3 regions of the Streptomyces sp. NPDC059832 genome follow, and region 1 is predicted to be linked to each of the others. Evidence: riboswitches for the same ligand, from Rfam matches in the RefSeq annotation. Region 1 holds a riboswitch; each other region holds the start of a gene.
The links. A riboswitch is a leader RNA that binds a small molecule or an ion and turns the genes downstream of it on or off. The one in region 1 is predicted to bind cyclic di-AMP.
Positions count from the first base shown of each region.

Region 1 (6,453 bases):
CGAACTGCGGATCGGCTTCACCGACTCCGTGCACCGGCTCGCCCTCACCCTGCACTACCGGATGCGGGACGACTCCGATGTCGTGGAGCGCTGGACCACCGTCGCCCACGCCGGGCCGGACGGACCGCCGCTGGAACTGCTGCGCGCCGACGCGGCCGCCTGGTCGCTGCCCGCCCGCGACGGCTGGCGGCTGAGCCGGCTGCACGGACGCTGGGCGGCGGAGTCGCGGCTGGAACGGGCGGAGCTGCTCCATGGCGAGAGCGTCATCTCCAGTCGGCGCGGCCACACCGGCCACCAGTACCTGCCGTGGGCCGCACTGGACGCCGACGGCGCGGCGACCGAGGAGAGCGGTGAGGTGTACGGCTGCGCGCTCGGCTGGTCCGGGTCGTGGCGGATCTCCGTGCAGCGGCTGCCCGACGGGCTCGTACAGATCACCGGTGGCGCCGGCTACGACGACTCCGGGCTGCTGCGGCTCGCACCGGGGGAGTCGTACACCACGCCCGTGTTCGCCGGTCTGTGGAGCGGGCAGGGGTTCGGCGGGGCCAGCCGCGCCTGGCACGCCTGGCAGCTGGCCCATGTGATCCCGGACGCGGAGAACCTGCGGCCGGTGCTCTACAACTCCTGGGAGGCGACGGGCTTCGACATTTCGCTGGACCAGCAGCGCGCTCTCGCCGAGCGCGCCGCCGCGATGGGCGTCGAGCTCTTCGTGGTGGACGACGCGTGGTTCGGGCAGCGGACCAGTGACCGGGCCGGGCTCGGCGACTGGACGCCGAATCCGGACCGCTTCCCCGGCGGGCTGAAACCGCTCGCCGACGAAGTGCACGGGCTCGGCATGCAGTTCGGTATCTGGGTCGAACCGGAAATGGTCAACGCCGACAGTGATCTCTATCGCGCGCACCCCGACTGGGTGCAGCATTTCCCCGGCCGGGCGCGGACGGAGTACCGCAACCAGTTGGTGCTCAATCTGGCCCGCCCCGATGTGCAGGCATATCTCTGGGAGCAGCTGGACACGCTGCTCTCCGGTGCACCCGTCGACTATGTGAAATGGGATTTCAACCGCTGCTTCACCGATGCGGGCTGGCCGGGCGAGGAGTACCCGCAGAAGCTCTGGATCGAGCACGTGAACGGCCTGTACGCGCTGATCGACCGGCTCAGGGCCGCGCATCCCACGGTCGCGTTCGAGTCCTGCTCGGGCGGCGGCGGCCGGGTCGACCTGGGGATTCTGTCCCGTACGGACCAGGTGTGGACCTCCGACAACACCGACCCGCTCGACCGTCTCGCCATCCAGGAGGGCTTCGGGCACATCCACCCGGCCCGGGTGATGGCCGCCTGGGTCACCGACAGCCCGAACCACCAGCTCAACGGCAGGGTCAGCTCGCTGCGCTTCCGCTTCGTGAGTGCCATGGCCGGTGTGCTCGGGGTCGGCGGGGACCTCACCGAATGGAGCGAGGAGGAGCTGGCCGAGGCGCGGACCTGGGTGGAGCTCTACAAGGAGATCCGGCCGGTCGTGCAGCACGGCGCGCTGTACCGGCTGCGCGAGCCGCGGGGCGGACTCGGCGCGGTCCAGTACGTCCACGGGGCGGAGACCGTGGTCCTGATGTGGCTGGAGGCGCAGCGATACGGGGAGCGGCCCCCGGCCCTGCGGCTGCGCGGGCTGGATCCCGAAGCGACGTACACCTGCCTGGACACGGGGGACGTGCACCACGGTTCGGCACTGCTGCACCAGGGGCTGCACAGCGGACTTCGGGGCGATCTCGACGCGCGAGTGCTGAGGCTCCGGCGGGGGTGACAGACGGGACATGTCCGTAATGCGGGCTTTGTCTGAATATGGCCTGCTTGTACGGGAGATGATCGCCGCCTCGTGAGCGGGATCATATCCGTGACGGTGTGTGGTGACGGGCGAGTTGGGCATTCCGTGCGCGGCGCGGAAAGCCAAGATCCTTAATCCACGGAGTGTGACCGGAATTCCGCGCCGATTTCCCGGCGCGGATTCCGGCATGGAACCTGTGGCTTGTTCTCGTCGTCCCGACTCGCTTACGGTCACCGTCAATCCGGACGGACCGCCTAATCCTGCCGCCGCCCGGAATTCACATCCACTCATCGCGTGGCAGGAGCGGGGGAACCAGGTAAGCCGCCGACCGGAGAAATCCGGCCGGCTCGGGGTGAAGTCGCGCTCAGCGCGGCCGGGCATCTCCAGCCCGAACCCGACAGCTCACCTCGCAGGCGCCGGAGAGGAAATACGCCATGCCCATATCGGGTAAGCACCGCCGTCCGAAGTTCGGCCCCATCGCCCGTGGCGTCGCCGCGGCAGGCGCCGGTGGCGCCGTCCTCGCGCTGCCGCTGCTCGGTGCCACCGGCGCCCACGCCGCGGAGCCGGCCGCCCCGGCCGCCGCGCCGCAGTCGGCCGCCGCCACGCACGCCGAGCCGGTCGCGCAGAAGCAGGCCGCCACCACGACGTACTCCGTCGTCTCCGGCGACTACCTGTCGAAGATCGCCGCCGAGCACAAGATCAAGGGTGGCTGGGAGAAGCTGTACCAGGACAACCGGAAGGTCGTCGGCGAGGACCCCGGCCTGATCTTCCCGGGCATGAAGCTGACCCTCGGCGCCAAGGCGACCGGCGACGCCGCGCCCACCGGTGCCGGCGCCGGCTCGTCCCTCCCGTCGAAGGCTCCCTCGAAGGCCGCGGAGAAGTCCGCCCCGGCCAAGTCCGTGACCGCCGTCCCGCAGTCCAAGGCCCCGGCCTCGGCCCCGGCCGCCCAGAGCAGCGGCTCCGGTTACGTCCACCCGGTCCCCGGCAACCACACCACCAACTACCGCGCCTCCGGCTCCAACTGGTCCAGCGGCAGCCACACCGGGATCGACTTCCCCGTCTCCACCGGCACCAGCGTGAAGTCCATCACCTCCGGCACCGTCGTCGCCGCCGGCTGGGGTGGCGCGTACGGCAACCAGGTCGTCGTCAAGCACACCGACGGCCACTACTCGCAGTACGGCCACCTGTCCTCCGTCTCCGTCTCGGTGGGCCAGGCCATGAGCGCCGGTCAGCAGGTCGGCCTCTCCGGCGCCACCGGCAACGCCACCGGCCCGCACCTGCACTTCGAGGTCCGCACGGGCCCGGCGTACGGCTCGGACATCGACCCGATCGCCTTCCTGGCCTCGCACGGCATCTACGTCTGAGCGGAACGGCCGGGCAGCTGAGCAACAAAGCATGACCTGAGCAACACGGAAGGGGCGGTGCGCGGCGGCGCACCCCCCCTTCCGCTTATTCCCCCTTTACCAAAACCTGACCGGGTGGTCTATCTCACCACCCGTCAACCCCATATTACGGTCGCGTAGGTCACATTCGGCGGTGCAGGATAAGCGTTTGTGGCAGACGATTCGAGAAAAAACCAACGTGGCGTCATCAACCGACAGGGCGTCTTCGGGTCGTACGCGGCGATTGGCGACAGCTTCACCGAGGGAGTCGGCGACCCCGGCCCGGACGGGACCTTCGTCGGCTGGGCGGACCGATTCGCGGTGCTCCTCGCGGACCAGCTCCCGGACCCCGATGCGGGCACCGAAGGTTCCGCGCACGGGAATTTCAGGTACGCCAATCTCGCCGTACGCGGACGCCTCCTCGACCAGATCGTCGAGGAGCAGGTACCGCGCGCCAAGGAGCTCGCACCCGACCTGGTGAGCTTCTGCGCGGGCGGCAACGACATCATCCGGCCGGGCACCGACCCCGACGACGTGGCCGAGCGCTTCGAGCGCGCGGTCGCGGAGCTGACCGGAGCGGTCGGCACGGTCATGGTCACCACCGGCTTCGACACCCGTGGCGTTCCCGTGCTGCGCCATCTGCGCGGCAAGATCGCCACGTACACCGCCCATGTACGGGCCATCGCCGACCGCTACGACTGCCCGGTCCTCGACCTGTGGTCGCTGCGGTCCGTTCAGGACCGCCGCGCCTGGGACGACGACCGGCTCCATCTGTCGGCCGAGGGACACACCAGGGTCGCGCTGCGCGCCGCCCAGGTCCTCGGCATCGATGTGCCGGCCGACCCCGACCAGGAATGGCCCCCGCAGGCACAGCGCGGCACCCTCGAAGTACGGCGCGACGACATCCACTGGGCGCGGGAGTACCTGGTTCCGTGGATCGGCCGGCGGTTGCGCGGCGAGTCCTCGGGCGACCACGTCGAGGCGAAGCGGCCGGACCTCCTGCCGCTCTAGACAGATGTCCGCGGCCGCGTTGCCGCCGCTCGCCGGACCGGCCCGAACCTCAGACCGGTCCGGCGAGCGACGACAGCGGAGCGGCCGGTATCCGCTCCAGCACACCGCCCGCGAAGACGTCGTACAGCGGCAGCGTCTCCAGGTGCACGTAGCCGATGTGGCAGTCGCAGACCGCCAGCGGACAGGCGCGCGGACCGAGAGCTTGCCGGTAGCTCCCGTCGTAGAGATTGCCGAGCTCCGCCGGTACGAAATGGCAGCGCCGCACGGTGCCGTCACCGTCCACCGAGATGACCGACTCGCCGGTCCGGCAGGGCAGTCCGGCCGACCGGTGCGGATGCCGGCTGTACGGGAAGAGCGGGTCGACGGCCGTCCAGCGGTCCGCCTCCTCGTCCGTGTAGGTGTGGCCCTCCGCCGCGTTCACCCAGAGATAGACCTCGTCCGGCAGCGCCGCGCGCAGCCGCCGCGCCTCGTCGAGGTGGTCGTCGAGCCCGACGACACCGACACTGTGCCGGATGCCGAGCGCGGTCAGCTCCCGGCACTTGGTGAGGAACCGCTCGTACGGCGTCTGCCCCGGGTGGTACGTGCACCACAGGGCGATCTTCTCGCGGCCCGCCCCACCGGCCTCGGCCAGCCACCCCGTGCGGCTGCTGATGTTGGTCTGGATCGCGACCCGGCGGATGTGCGGCAGCCGCGCCAGCTCGACCAGGGCACGGCGGTACCAGGAGCGGACCAGCCCCTCGCCCCACGGCGTGAACAGGACCGAGAGCCGGTCACCGGTCTGCGCCGCGGCCCACGCCGTGAACCGCTCCAGCGCGGCACGGTCGGCACGCAGCTGCTCCGGGCTGTCGCGCCGCTTGGCGAACGGGCAGTACGGACAGTCGTAGTCGCACGACGCGAGCGGGCCGCGGTAGAGGATCGTCAGGTCCATGGGCGCGCTCACTTCAGCTCGTACGCGGCCATCGCGGCCCGTACATCGGGGGAGAAGAGCTCCGGGCCCAGGGCGTCGGAGTGGGCCAGGCCCTCGGGGGACAGCCGCAGCAGTCCGGACGCCCCGGCCGACGCGTCGAGCCAGCCGCGCGCCTCGAACCGGGCCAGCTCCAGGCGGAAGTCGTCGGCCGGCGAGGTACCGAACCGCTCCCGGTAGTCGGCCAGTCGCAGCCCCTCGGCCTGGAGGACCGACTGGAGGAGGTGGCGCCGGCGGGCCTCGTCGCCGTCGACGTACCGTCCGACCTCCGCGCGGGAGAAGTCCTCGGCGGCGGCGTAGCCGTCGATGATCGCCCGCACCTCCCGCATCTCCACCGCGTAGTCGAAGGAATAGTGCAGCTCCGTGGTGTACGAGCGGGCGCCGCACCCCAGGCCGATCATGCCGTCGGTCTGGCAGGCGTAGTCGTCGGGGCCGTCCGTCCGCGGGGCGTCGGCGCGGCGGAACATCCGCATCGAGACCTGCTCGTAGCCGTGGGCCAGGAGATGGTCCCGGCCCGCGCGGTACAGCCGCAGCCGCTGCTCGTCCCAGGCCGCGTCCGCCGACGCCCCGCCGTCCGCGTCGAGCCGTCCCAGACCGGTCAGCGGGCGGACGTACAACGGATAGAGATACAGCTCCTCCGGCTGCCAGCCGAGCGCCGCGTCCAGCGAGGCGCGCCAGCTGTCCTCGGTCTGCCCGTCGATTCCGTAGATCAGGTCGATGTTGAGGACCGGGATACGGGCATCGCGTATCCGGTCCAGCGCCGCCTCCACATCGGCCCGCCGCTGCGGGCGCACGGCGGCACGCGCCTCCGATTCGACGAAGCTCTGCACCCCGATGCTGATCCTGGTCGTCCCGCGGTCGGCGAGGACGGCCAGCCGGTCGGCGGTCGCGGTCGACGGCGACGTCTCGACCGACAGCGGAACGGACCGCAGATCGGCGCCCATCCGCTTCTCCGCGATGTCGCAGAGCCGCTCCAGCTCCGCCGCGGTCAGGAACGTGGGCGTACCCCCGCCGAACGCGGCCGCGGCGAAACGCACCGGCCCGTCGTCGCCCAGCGCCTCCCGGACCGCGGTGGCCTGCCGGTCCAGCGCGTCGAGATACCGGGTCGTCAGCTCGTCCGGAGCGCCGATCCGGGTGAAGAGATTGCAGAAGCCGCAGCGGACCTCGCAGAACGGTATGTGCAGATAGAGCGAGAGCGCGTCCTTGCGCTCGGCCGCCCACAGCTCGCGCAGTCCCGGCCGGTCGGCGAGCGGCCGGTAGGCGGTCTTGTGCGGGTAGGCGTAGAC
Region 1 covers NZ_JBHWIY010000072.1:4,186-10,638, reverse strand. Annotated here, with positions in the region: gene ACFV8T_RS44500 (alpha-galactosidase) at 1-1,789, shown strand, start outside; cyclic di-AMP (ydaO/yuaA leader) riboswitch at 2,085-2,241, shown strand; gene ACFV8T_RS44495 (peptidoglycan DD-metalloendopeptidase family protein) at 2,245-3,174, shown strand; gene ACFV8T_RS44490 (SGNH/GDSL hydrolase family protein) at 3,364-4,203, shown strand; gene ACFV8T_RS44485 (STM4011 family radical SAM protein) at 4,253-5,131, opposite strand; gene ACFV8T_RS44480 (STM4012 family radical SAM protein) at 5,140-6,453, opposite strand, start outside.

Region 2 (6,453 bases), on a different contig from region 1:
TGGAGTGCGATGGCCGTCCAGACGCGACGGATGCTGTCCTCGGGCACACCGCGGCTCTGCAGGAATCGCCGTGCCTCGTCGGCGCTGTCCACCTCGAACCGGCGCCCGCTGCCGCGGAATTCCTCGTTGAGCCCGAGATCGTGGAACATGGCTGCGACGTAGAGCAGCTCCGGGTCGAAGCTCAGCCCGCCGTTGTGTCCCTGGAGCCCGCCGAAGAGGTAGACGCGGCGGGAGTGGTGGTAGATCAGGTCGTCGGTCGTGTCACGCACCAACTGGGTCGCGGCCGAGGCCAGTTCGGTGTCGGGAACCGTCACGGTGGTGAAGGCGGGGAGATCGGCACTGCTGGGCATGGGAACTCCTTTGTCGTACGGCACTTCTGCCTCGTGGCCCCGGTTCCCCGGCGGGAAGCGGGTGGAATCCGGCGTGGTCAGAGACCGGCCGCCCCGTCCCTGTCCGCCGGGGAGAGATGGAGATGGGCCAGGTCGTGCGGGACCGGTCCGTCCGGTCGGAAGAGCGGCGCGCTCTCCCCGTCGGCCGCCGTGGCCGGCGCGTCCGTGAGGCGCAGGCGCGTGCGCAGCCGCCCGTAGAAGTCGTGCGGGCCGAGCCTGATGACCCGCAGACGGCGCGGTGCCGCGTACGCCCCGAGCCAGTCCCCGGCGTCCAGCACGCCGCGCAGCTGCCCGTCGATGGTCACCGCGCCCTGGCCCGAGTGCGGCAGGACCCGTACGGCGATCGGTTCGTCGGCCGCGGCGACCACGGTGCGGTCGAAGGTCATGTGCGCCGCCACGGGCGTGAAGAGGACGGCGTCCATGCGCGGTGAGACCACCGGACCGCCTGCGGCGAAGCTGTAGGCGGTCGAGCCGGTGGGCGTGGCCATGATGACCGCGTCGGCCGAGTACGAGGCGAGGAGGCGGCCACCGATGTAGACGCCGAGGCTCACCTGCCGGTCGCGGGCGAGCTTCTCCACGACGACGTCGTTGAGCGCGGTGACGTCCAGCGCCACGCCCCAGCCCTCCGCCGCGGCCTCCTCGTCCAGGGCGACCTGGGGAGGCGGCAGCATGGGGCGCCGCCCGTACCCCATCAGGGCATCGATGTCCGGGGGCACTTCGAGTACGCGGGAGGCCCGCATGGTCAGGGTCATGCGCTCCTCGACCTCCGCCCGGCCCCGGTGGACGGCGTCGAGCGCCCGGACCACGTCGCCGACCGGCACCTCGGTGAGGAAGCCGACGCGGCCCAGGTCGATCCCGAGGACGGCGCCGTCGTTCTTGGCGGCGATCCTGGCGCCGCGCAGGAATGTCCCGTCACCGCCGAGCGTCACGATGAGATCGGGGTTGCCCGCGACATCGGCCTCCTCGCGCCCGCCGCGCCTGCGTTCGTCGTCGCGCCACACGTCGATGTCCGTGCACGGGATGCCTTCGCGGGCACACCAATCGCGTACGACGTCCGCCGCGACGACGGCCTCGGGCCGGCCCTGGTGAACGACGACTCCGACCCGCTCGACACTCATCCCGCCACGACTCCCCGTGTTCCGACGACGCCCTCACCCCACTGTGAGGGAATCAGGGGTGTGTCCGCCCGTCGCCGGGCCGACACCGCGCCCGGTCGGGCGATCGGGTCCGGTGACGGGCCCCGGATGGCCGGATCCGGGCTCCCCGCACCGGGGCGTGACGGACGGCACGGGAGCGGCCCGCCGGCGGATGATCTCCACCGACGGGCCGGGCACCGCACGGAACACGTCCGGGTCAGGACTGCGCGTCCTCCGGAATGCTGACCAGCCAGCGGGTCTCCCGGCGGGGTCGCAGGTAGAGCGCCCAGTAGAGCGTGGCGACCGCGGTGATCCCGCCGGTCCACAGCAGGTACTCGGTCTCCTGCTGGGTCAGGATGTACGCCAGCACGGCGATCAGCAGCACGGGGATCGCGGGCCACAGCGGCATGCGCCAGGCCGGCGCCTCGCGGTGCGACCCGCGGCGGCAGAGCAGGGCCGCGACGGCGACCAGCAGGTACATGGCGGTGACGGATACGCCGGTGACTCCGTACAGGGTGTCGAGGTTGACGAAGCAGAGCGCCGCTCCGGGAACGCCGACGACCAGGGTCGCGACCCACGGGGACCCGAACCGGCCGAGTCGGGACAGGGCGTGGTTGATCGGCGCGGGCCATGCCTTGTCACGGGCGGAGGCGAACAGCACCCGCGAGTTCTGGATGACCATCACGATGCCCGCGTTGATGATCGCGAGGGCGACGCAGAGGCTGACGAAGGTACCGACGGCCGAGTTGGACCAGGCGGCGACCATGGTGTTGAGGTCACCCGAGGTCAGGGCCTCCAGGTCCGGGGCGCCCAGCGTGATGGCGATGACCGGGACGAGGATGACGGCCGTGGAGATGGCGAGGGTGGCGAGCACGGTGCGGGCCACGTTGCGCCGCGGGTTCTCCAGTTCCTCCGAGAGGTAGACCGCCGTGGAGAAGCCCTGGGTGATGAAGAGCGCGATCGCGAGACCGGAGACCACCATCATCGCGGTGACGGTCGAACTCGTGCCGCCCGGCGAGGCGACCGACCCGTGCACCAGCGCCGACGCACCGCGCTCGGAGTGGGCGAAGCCGAGAACGGCGACGACACCTGCCGCGATCACTTCGAGGACGAGGAAGATTCCGGTGATCCACGCGTTGGCGCGCAGGTCGAGGAGGCCGGCGAGGGTGGCGAGCACCATGACACCGGCACCCGCGACGGGAGCCGGAATGTGCACGATGGGTGCGAGGTAGTCGGCCGTTCCCATGGCGATGACCGGTGGCACGATCATCACGACCAGCAGCGAGAGCACGAAGACGAGCCACCCGGCGAGCCGCCCCGCCATGGTCGACACCATGGCGTACTCGCCTCCGGCACTCGGAATGAGCGTGCCCAGCTCCGAGTAGCAGAAGGCGACCGCGATGCAGAGCAGCGAGCCGATGGCGATCGTGAGGGCGGTGTACGTGCCGAGGCTGGAGAACAGGTCCGGGACGACCACGAAGAGGGTCGAGGCGGGCGTCACGCAGGAGAGCGTGAGCAGAGTTCCGCCCACGACGCCGATGGAACGCTTGAGCTTCTGTGGGGTGGGGCCGGTCGCTGGGGCGAGCGCCTGGGGAGCGCTGAGCGTTTCGGTCATCGTGCGGTTCCGATCAACAGGTGCGGTGTCTGAGCACGGGAGCGGTATCGCCTCCAGACGAGGACGTGGTGAGTGGTTTCGTCGCTCCCAGCGCGACATGCAATCCTGACGTGTTCCGCAGGTCAAGAGGTGTTCACCTTCGGAATTCGTTGTTCCGAGGGGCCGATCCGACGATTTGGCGTTAACAACGCGTCATAGTCCGGGGATCGGCGGGTGCGGGAACCGCAGCCCGGCCCGATGGAAAGTTTCCCCCATATCCAGCATCCGGAAGGGCGGGGCGGTGTCCCGCACGAGCGGGCGCGGTCGGGGCGTGGAGCCCGCAGGTCGCGCATCCGCGGTCTTGGTGCCAGCCTGGAGTCATGGCTTGGGCGTCATGGACGACTTGCGGTGTGTTCTCCGGGCACGGTGGCGTGCTCACGGAGGAGGTCGGTGTCCTGTCCGGGGACCTGACCGTTCACACGACTTGGGCGGATGACTCGGCCCAGGTGACCGTGCAGTACACGGGTGCGATCGACTGGTTCACCATGTCGGGCAGTCCCGTGCCGTGTTGTTCGGAGGAGGACAGCCGTCGTCTGCACGATGCGGTGGTGCAGGCGGTCCGGAAGGGTGAGGCGGCCACCGTTCCCGTGCCGCCCCGCCCCACCCGGAAGCAGGCGGCGGAGCCCGCCCAGGAGTGACGCCGGCGCGTCGACGATCACACGTCGCGGAGCGCGGCCAGTCGGTCGCCCGAGCCGACCGCCAGGCCGGCCGGATGGGTCAGCGGCTGTCCCTGCCTACGGCCGTCGCGCTGCGCAACACGGCACTGCGCCTCGCACCGTCCCGCGTCACCGTCGGCACGATCCTGCGCCATGTCGACCGGACGCCCCCGCGGCTGGGGTGACCGCGGGGGCGACGGCCCGGAGACCGTTGGTTCCGTATGTCAGTAGGCCCCGGAGACGTTGTCGATGGAGCCGTACTTGGCGGCCGCGTAGTTGCACGCTGCCGTGATGTTGGCGACGGGGTCGTAGCTGTCCATCGCCGTGCCCGGCACGTGGTAGGCCCGGAACGTCGGATCGATGATCTGGAGGAGGCCCTTGGACGGCGTTCCGGCGGCGGCGTTCGAGTCCCATCTGTTGATGGCGAGGGGATTGCCGGAGGACTCGCGCATGACATTGCGATGGATTCCGTTGTAGCTGCCGGGGATGCCGTGCTGGGCCATGACAGCCAGCGACTCCTTGATCCAGCCGTCCAGATCGTCCGTGTACGCCGCGGTCGGTGCGGCACTGGCGGTCCGCGCCGGCGCCGCCGAGGCGGCGTGGGCACCGATCAGCGGAAGCATGAGTACGGCGGCACCCGTGCCCAGGGCGATGAAGCCCCTGGTCAGCGAGGTGGTCCTGCGACGACGGTACGTACCCGTTGAGGTCATGATGGATTCCTCTCCGTCGCCTGCGAGGTGAGCTGTCGGGTTCGGGCTGGAGATGCCTGGCCGCACACGAATGCGACTTCACCCCGAGCCGTTCCGGATACCGGATCGGCGGCTTACCTGGGTCCCCCGCTCCTGCCGTACACGAGTGGATGGGATTACCGGGCGGCGGCAGGATTCGGCGTTCCGTCCGGATTGACGGTGACCGTAGGCGAGAAGGACCGAAAGGGACAAGCCCCTGATTTCATAACGCAATTCACTTACAAGATCGATTCATTGGAATCGGGGTAATCCACCTCACATGGAACGGTTCGCTTTCCTTGCGGGGAAAGGGAACCGAATTCCACGGTGGGACATTCGAGGGCTCGAACGTGACTCGCGCCACGAAATCCCAAAAGGTACATATCGCCCTGTGCTCGAAAGTCGTAATTGCACCAAACACCCCCTTATCACCCAAAAGGGCAACTGTCCTGGATCGCTCATACAGGACGTACGCGTCGTCGTCCGAGGCCCACGCCCAGGCCCAGGCCCCCACCCGAAACCGGGAGGCGTTGCCATCGCTCCTCCCCGTGGTTATGGTTTTGATGTCCTGTTGTCTCCGATAGAGGTGGACGTTGCGCATCTGAGGTTCGCGAACATCGCGCCGTACGGCACAGCCCGTACGCCCGTCACGCTGTAGCAGTGCTCCGTGCTGCCCGTGACCCCGCGTGGATGCGACCTCGGTGCATGAGCCGTCCCTCTGTCTTCCGGACGCCGCACCTTTCTCCGCTGCTCGGTCGCCGCGTGGTGCTCGCATACGAAGCCCCCGTCACTGCGCTTGCGAATGCGAGGAACACCATGGCGACACCCACCACCCCCCACGCCTCCCTCACCTGCTCGGCCCTGTCCTTCCGGTGGCCGGACGGCACGACGGTCCTCGACGGCCTCTCGCTCAGCATCGGCCGGGGCCGCATCGGTCTCGTCGGCACCAACGGCGCGGGCAAGTCCACACTGCTGCGGCTGCTCGCCGGTCGACTGCGCCCCTCCCAGGGTTCGGTGACCGTGGGCGGCAGTCTCGCCCACCTTCCGCAGAACATCACCCTCGACACGACACTGCGGGTGGACCAGGCCCTGGGCATCGCCGAACAGCGTGACGCGCTGCGCGCCATCGAGGCCGGCGATGTCGACGAGAAGCACTTCGAGACGATCGGCGACGACTGGGACGTGGAGGAGCGGGCCCTGGCGACACTGGGCTCACTCGGACTCGGCGGCGTCGAACTGGACCGCACCGTCGGCCAGTTGTCCGGCGGGGAGACCGTCCTGCTGCGCCTGGCAGCGCTGCTGCTGGAGCGTCCCGATGTCCTCCTCCTGGACGAGCCCACCAACAACCTCGACATGTTCGCGCGCCGGAGGCTCTACGAGGCCGTCGACTCCTGGCGCTCGGGCGTACTGGTCGTGGTCAGCCATGACCTCGAACTGCTGGAGCGCGTGGACCGCATCGCCGAACTGCGCGCCGGGTCCGTGAACTGGTACGGCGGTGGCTGGTCCGCGTACCAGGAGGCCGTGGCCACCGAACAGGAGGCCGCCGGACGGACGTTGCGGGCCGCGGAGGCCGATGTGCGGCGCCAGCAACGCGAGTTGGAGGAGACCCGGGTGAAGCTGGCCCGGCGCCAGAGGAACGGCAGGAAGATCGAGGCCGAGGGGAGCCTCCCGAAGATCCTGGCCGGCCGCCGCAAGCGGTCCGCGCAGGAGTCGGCGGGCAGACTTCGCGGCGTCCACGAGGAGCGGCTCGGCGAGGCGCGCGAACGCCGGGAGGAGGCCGCGGACGCGCTCCGCGACGATGCCGAGATCCGCGTGAGCCTTCCCCACACGGCGGTGCCCGCCGGACGCGGCGTGTTGAACCTGCACGAGTTGCGCCCCCGGTTCGGCAGG
Region 2 covers NZ_JBHWIY010000019.1:7,583-14,035, reverse strand. Annotated here, with positions in the region: gene ACFV8T_RS28515 (HD domain-containing protein) at 1-350, opposite strand, end outside; gene ACFV8T_RS28510 (NAD(+)/NADH kinase) at 428-1,507, opposite strand; gene ACFV8T_RS28505 (APC family permease) at 1,743-3,140, opposite strand; gene ACFV8T_RS28500 (hypothetical protein) at 3,500-3,817, shown strand; gene ACFV8T_RS28495 (hypothetical protein) at 3,814-4,020, shown strand; gene ACFV8T_RS28490 (transglycosylase SLT domain-containing protein) at 4,060-4,545, opposite strand; cyclic di-AMP (ydaO/yuaA leader) riboswitch at 4,550-4,736, opposite strand; gene ACFV8T_RS28485 (ATP-binding cassette domain-containing protein) at 5,380-6,453, shown strand, end outside.
Region 2: it holds a riboswitch for cyclic di-AMP, as region 1 does, so the genes downstream of both, ACFV8T_RS28490 (transglycosylase SLT domain-containing protein) here and ACFV8T_RS44495 (peptidoglycan DD-metalloendopeptidase family protein) in region 1, are expected to answer to the same signal.

Region 3 (6,453 bases), on a different contig from region 1:
TCGGCCTTCGGCAGTACGCGTCGCAGCGGGACGACGACATGCCGAGGCGAGATGCTGCCGGCAGCAGCTTCGGGGAGGAAGGGCTGGTACGTCATGTACGAGCGCGGGTCGACGACCGTGACGGTCGCCTCGCCGTAGCGCATCTTCTTGAGAATGCGTCGAGCTGCGTACAGGCCTACGTACCCACCGCCTACTACGAGGATCCTGGGACGCTCCGTGGTGCTCATGCCATCGAGTATCCACCCCCCTCCGAGGGCATGCTCGTGAGCCCCTTCACAAGCTATGAGCAACCTTCTGCTACACTTCGCCGCCCACGTGACCGAGGTCATGGCACCGCGGGGGAACCACGGTGCGACGGCGAACGTTGTTCACCGCTTGTGAGCTGGCCCTTGGCCCTCCGGACGGGGTGAACCACCGCTCCGATTCATCTACCGGCAACACGTCCGGAACACTTCCGTACGGAGACCCGACGGCCCCGCGAGCGGCTCCGGATACCCGAACGGACCAGAACTGCCCTCCGCGGGGCCGAATTCCTTGTGAAGAAGTTCACGAACTTCGTCGCACCGTGTCTCGCGAACCACCGCCCACGCGGCCCACACCGGCTCAAAGGTGCAGGCCAAAGCCCGCATGAGCATCGGGGTTCTAGGCGATCGACCAGCCGATTCCGTCGAGGATGTCGTGCTCGCTGACCACGACTTCCCGGGCCCCGGTCCGCTCCATCACAGCGAGCAGGATCAGCGCCCCGGACGTGATCACGTCGACCCGTCCCGGATGCATCGCGCCGATCGCGGCCCGCTCGGCGTGGGTGGAGCCGAGGAGCCGTCCGGTGATCTCCCGGACCTGCTCGAAGGAGATCCGGGAGTGGTGGATCGCCTCGGAGTCGTACGCGTCGAGCCCCAGGGCGATAGCGGCGATCGTGGTGACCGTCCCCGCGAGGCCGACGAGGGTGGCGGCCCCGGTGAGCGGGACGCTCTCCTCGGCGAGGTCGAGGGCGGCCTCGATGTCGGCCCGGATCGCGCCGATCCGGTCGGCGGTCGGCGGGTCGGTCACGACGCCGTCGCGCACGAGGTGCCGCTCGGTCATCCGTACGCAGCCGATGTCCACGGAGCGCGCGGCCCGCACATGGTCGTCGCCGACGACGAACTCGGTGGAGCCGCCGCCGATGTCCACGACGAGATACGGCTTCGCCAGGTGATCGCGGCCCGCGAGCTCCTTGGTGGCTCCGGTGAAGGAGAACTCCGCCTCCTGGTCACCGCTGATCACCTCGGGCTCGACGCCCAGGATCTCCAGCACCCCGCGGACGAACTCGTCCCGGTTCTCCGCGTCACGGGAGGCGGAGGTGGCGACGAAGCGGATCCGCTGCGCACCGTGCTCCTTGATCACCGCCGCGTACTGACGGCAGGCCGCGAACGTCCGCTCCAGGGCCTCGGGGGCGAGCCGCCCGGTCCGGTCGACGCCCTGGCCGAGGCGGACGATCTCCATCCGCCGGTCGAGCTCGACGAGCTCACCGGTGGACGGGTCCGCGTCGGCGACGAGCAGGCGGATGGAGTTGGTACCGCAGTCGATGGCGGCCACGCGGGTCATGAAGCACTCCCAGATCAAGCTCCTCCGGCGTTCGAGGAGCAAACCGAGCCCCTCCGGCGATCGAGGAGCGGGGGTCCGGGGGCGGAGCCCCCGGGAGACGAACGGTCAGCCCTCGTCCGGCGCGCCGCACGGCGAGACGCACGGCCCCTTGCGCCACCACTCCGGCAGCATCGCGATGGCCTCGTCGCCCAGCGGGTTCACCCCGGGCCCCGCGGCCAGCGAGTGCCCGACCAGGACGTGCAGGCACTTCACCCGGTCCGGCATGCCACCGGCGCTCGGGAAGCCCTCCAGCACCTCGATGGCGTCGCGCCGTGCGATGTAGTCCTCGTGAGCGGCCCGGTACGCGGCGGCCAGCTCGGGGTCCGTACCGAGGCGCTCGGTCATCTCCTTCATGACCCCGTTCGCCTCCAGCGTGCCGATCGCGGACGCGGCACGCGGGCACGTCAGGTAGTACGTCGTCGGGAACGGCGTACCGTCCTCCAGCCGGGGCTGCGTCTCGACCACGTCCGGGTTGCCGCACGGGCAGCGGTGCGCAATCGCGCGCAGACCGCGCGGCGGGCGGCCCAGCTGCTGCTGGAACGCGGCGATGTCCGCCTCGGTGGGCGCGGTGGACTCGGTCTGGGGAGGGGGCGTTTCCATGCCTGCCTAGGTTCTGATCGGGCTGCTCGAACTGCGGTTCTGCAGATGGATGAAGAGAGTCAGTCGCGGTCGGCGCTGTCGACGCCGTCCCAGAGGTTGGAGTGCCACGGCCGGCCGGACTCGTCCGTCCTGCCCTCGCGCTCCTTGACCGCGTCGGGGTCGATCACCGTGTAACCGGTCTCCCCGGGAAGAAGGTAGTGCAGGTGCGTGCGGGCCAGCTGCCTGATGTACGCGTCGTCCTGGAGGCGCGCCTTCTCGTCGCGCAGCTCCTCGGTACGGGCCTTGGCCTCCCGCGCCAGGCGCTCCTGGTCGGCGATCTCGTCCTGCTGCGAGACGTACTGCCGCATCGGGTACGCGAGCGCGACCACCAGGGAGCAGACGATGAGCACGAGGAAGGCCGCCCGGCCGGTGAGCCGTGAGCGGCGGGCCTGACGGCGGTTCTGGGAACGGTAGACGCGGGCGGCGGTCTGCTCGCCGAGCAGCCGCAGCCGGGTCGCGGTGGAGAACCGGTCCCGGTCCTTCGCGGCCATGTCTCCGCCTCCCCACTACGCACGTCCGTCCCCGCACACGGTACGGGACCGAGTGCGGGGACGGACGGACGCCATGGCCTTCGGCCCCTGACGGGCCGAAAGGGATGCTCAGCCCTTGAACCGCGGGAACGCCGAGCGGCCCGCGTACACCGCGGCGTCGTCGAGGATCTCCTCGATGCGCAGCAGCTGGTTGTACTTGGCGACGCGGTCCGAGCGGGCCGGGGCGCCGGTCTTGATCTGGCCGCAGTTCACGGCGACCGCGAGGTCGGCGATGGTGACGTCCTCGGTCTCGCCGGAGCGGTGCGACATCATGCACTTGAAGCCGTTGCGCTGGGCCAGCTCGACGGCGTCCAGGGTCTCGGTCAGCGAGCCGATCTGGTTGACCTTGACGAGCAGGGCGTTGGCGGAGCCCTCCTCGATGCCGCGGGCCAGGCGCTCCGGGTTGGTGACGAAGAGGTCGTCGCCGACGATCTGCACCTTGGCGCCGAGCTTGTCGGTGATGACCTTCCAGCCGGCCCAGTCGTCCTCGTACAGCGGGTCCTCGATGGAGACCAGCGGGTACGCGGAGACGAGCTCCTCGTAGTACTCGGTCATCTCGGCGGCCGAGCGGGACTTGCCCTCGAACTCGTACTTGCCGTCCTTGTAGAACTCGGACGCGGCGACGTCGAGCGCGAGCGCGATGTCCTTGCCCGGGGCGTAGCCGGCTTCCTTGATGGCCTCGATGATGAGGTCGAGGGCGGCGCGGTTGGACTCCAGGTTCGGCGCGAAGCCGCCCTCGTCGCCGAGACCGGTCGAAAGACCCTTGGTCTTCAGGACCTTCTTCAGCGTGTGGTAGACCTCGGCACCCCAGCGCAGCGCCTCGGAGAAGGACTCCGCGCCGATCGGCGCGATCATGAACTCCTGGATGTCCACGTTGGAGTCGGCGTGCGAGCCGCCGTTGAGGATGTTCATCATCGGAACGGGCAGCAGGTGCGCGTTCGGGCCGCCGAGGTAGCGGAACAGCGGCAGGTCCGAGGCCTCGGAGGCGGCGTGGGCGACGGCCAGCGAGACGCCGAGGATGGCGTTGGCGCCGAGCGAGCCCTTGTTCTCGGTGGCGTCCAGGTCGAACATCGCCTGGTCGATCAGCCGCTGCTCGGTGGCGTCGTAGCCGACGAGCTCCGGGCCGATCTGCTCGATCACGGCGAGGACGGCCTTCTCGACGCCCTTGCCCTGGTAGCGGTTGGGGTCACCGTCGCGAAGCTCGATGGCCTCGAACGCACCGGTGGAGGCGCCGGACGGAACGGCAGCACGGCCCGTGCTGCCGTCGTCGAGGCCGACCTCTACCTCGACCGTGGGGTTTCCACGGGAGTCGAGGATTTCCCGGGCTACGACGACGTCGATGGACGGCACGAGGCATCTCCTTCTGGGATATGACGCTGGTTGTGCAGGGTCACTTTGGCCTTGCGACAAGAGCCTAACCGGCCCGGCCCGCTGAGCCCGACGACCGCCCGACCCCTGGGACGAAAAAGGACCCGAGGGCGCACATTGCCGGTCAAACAGGCAGAAATTTACTGGCCAGTAACTACAACACTTGAACGGTCCGGCGCTCCCCCGAGCGCAGACGGCCGAACCCCGGCCCGGCGCATACGGGGGAATGCGCGCCGGGCCGGGGTGCTCGGGGAGGAGAGAGCCTCGACTACTTCGTCAGGTGCAGCTGCTGACCCGGGTAGATCAGGTCGGCGTCCTTGACGATGTCCTTGTTCAGCTCGAACAGCTGCTGCCAGCCGCCCTCGACCTTGTGGTCGGCCGCGATCTCGCTGAGGGAGTCGCCGGAGACGACCTTGTACTCGCCGTCGCCCTTCTCGACCTTCTCGCCGGTCGGGGTGGTGACGGTCTTCTTGGACTCGGCCTGCGGGGCGGCGGAGCGCTCCGAGCGGGAGGCGGCGGGGGCCTCGGTGCGCTCGCTCTGCTTCGGCTGGGCCTGCTGGGCCGGCTGCGACTGCTGCTTCGGGGCGGCCGGGGCGCTCTGCTGCTCGGAGGCGCCGGAGCTCGCGGTGGAGTTCGAGGAGGAGCCGGTGTTGACGCCCGGGTCGACACCGTCGTTGGTCAGGTTGCCGGCACCGGCGCAGGACCAGGCACCCGGGCCCTGCATGTCGAGGAGCCGCTCGGCGGTGGCGATCTGCTGGGCCTTGGTGGCCAGGTCGGCACGGGCGGCGTACTGCGTACCGCCGGCGGCGGCCCAGCTGGACTGCGAGAACTGCAGACCGCCGTAGTAGCCGTTGCCGGTGTTGATGGACCAGTTGCCACCGGACTCGCACTGGGCGACGGCGTCCCAGGTGGCGACGGAGGCGGCGGAGGCGCTGGTCGCACCCATCAGGGGCACGGCGACGGCGGCACCGGCGACACCGGCGAGCGTGGCGATACGGACGGCCTTGGACGGGCGGCGGTGCTTGCCCTTGCTGGAAAGCAGCATGGAACTTCTCCTCACCGACGCCTACGAGGTGAGCTGTCGGGTTCGGGCCAAGTGAGTTGCCCGGTCGCACGTCCTAGCACGCGACTTCACCCCAAGCCGGTCCTGATGCGTCTTTCGACGATCGGGCCCGGCGCTTACCTGGGTCCCCCGCTCCTGCCTACGGCGCTTTACGCGTCTGTTCCCTTCGACCGACGGCAGGATTCGGCGTGACGGTCGACGGGGCCCGCGGTGCGAGCGGTTCCGACCGTAAACATACGCAACCCCCACATTCAAAGACGGACACATCGGACAATCGACCCGTACTTGCATCTGAAGAACCGTCGTTTCCGCAGGTGGGACGTGATGCGGAAGGGCCTCCCGGGCGCGACACGCCAGTTGACGCAAAGAGACCCATGTCTCACTTACGCATAAGCGGACATAGGTCCCTGAACTACCCCGATTTTTGAGGTGCTTTTAGTCGATTATCAGACTGCTCTCACTGGGCCTTCACATCGAGATCGAGGCTCTGGCCAGGGAGGATGAGGTCCGGGTCGGAGCCGACGGCACCCTTGTTGGCCTCGTAGAGCGCGGGCCAGCCTCCAGGGACCTTCTGTGCATCAGCAATCGACCAGAGGTTGTCGCCGGGCCGGACGGTGTACGTGCCGTCAGCCGTCGGCTCGGCCGTGTCGCGCGCGCCGTTGCCGCCGCGGGAGGCGTGACGGCCCGACTCGCGACCGCCGCCGCCGTCCGTGCCCCGGCTCCCCTCGGTGGCCGGCACGCCGCGGTGCCTGCCACCCGCATCGCTGGACGAGTCGGGCGAATCGGACGCGTCACGGGGGGTACCGGAGGACGCCCCGGGAGACGGAGTGCTCGAAGTCGAGGGCTTCGGGGACCGCGAGGCCTTCCCTGACGGCTTGTCGGTCCTGTCCGAGCCGTCCGCACCGTCCACGTCGTCCGAGCCGTCCGAGGCGCTCCCGGACGGCGTGGCGTCGTCGGACGGGTCCGCCGACGCGTCGTCAGCCGGCTTCGCGCTCCCGGTCGGGTCGTCGGCGGGAACGGAGCCCGGGTCGACCCCCGGCAGCGTCCCGTCCACCGCGAGGCCCGAGATGACCGCACAGCTGGGCCAGGCCTGCGGGCCCCGGCCGTCCAGGACCTTCTCGGCCACCTCTATCTGCTGCGCCCGGCTGGCGAGGTCGGCGCGCTCCGCGTACGCCTCACCGCCGTACGCCTTCCAGGTCTCCGGCGAGAACTGCAGGCCGCCGTAGTAGC
Region 3 covers NZ_JBHWIY010000010.1:257,730-264,182, reverse strand. Annotated here, with positions in the region: gene ACFV8T_RS20220 (NAD(P)/FAD-dependent oxidoreductase) at 1-227, opposite strand, end outside; gene ACFV8T_RS20215 (exopolyphosphatase) at 643-1,584, opposite strand; gene ACFV8T_RS20210 (DUF501 domain-containing protein) at 1,690-2,223, opposite strand; gene ACFV8T_RS20205 (septum formation initiator family protein) at 2,283-2,753, opposite strand; gene eno (phosphopyruvate hydratase) at 2,862-4,142, opposite strand; gene ACFV8T_RS20195 (transglycosylase family protein) at 4,429-5,205, opposite strand; cyclic di-AMP (ydaO/yuaA leader) riboswitch at 5,209-5,380, opposite strand; gene ACFV8T_RS20190 (transglycosylase family protein) at 5,681-6,453, opposite strand, start outside.
Region 3: it holds a riboswitch for cyclic di-AMP, as region 1 does, so the genes downstream of both, ACFV8T_RS20195 (transglycosylase family protein) here and ACFV8T_RS44495 (peptidoglycan DD-metalloendopeptidase family protein) in region 1, are expected to answer to the same signal.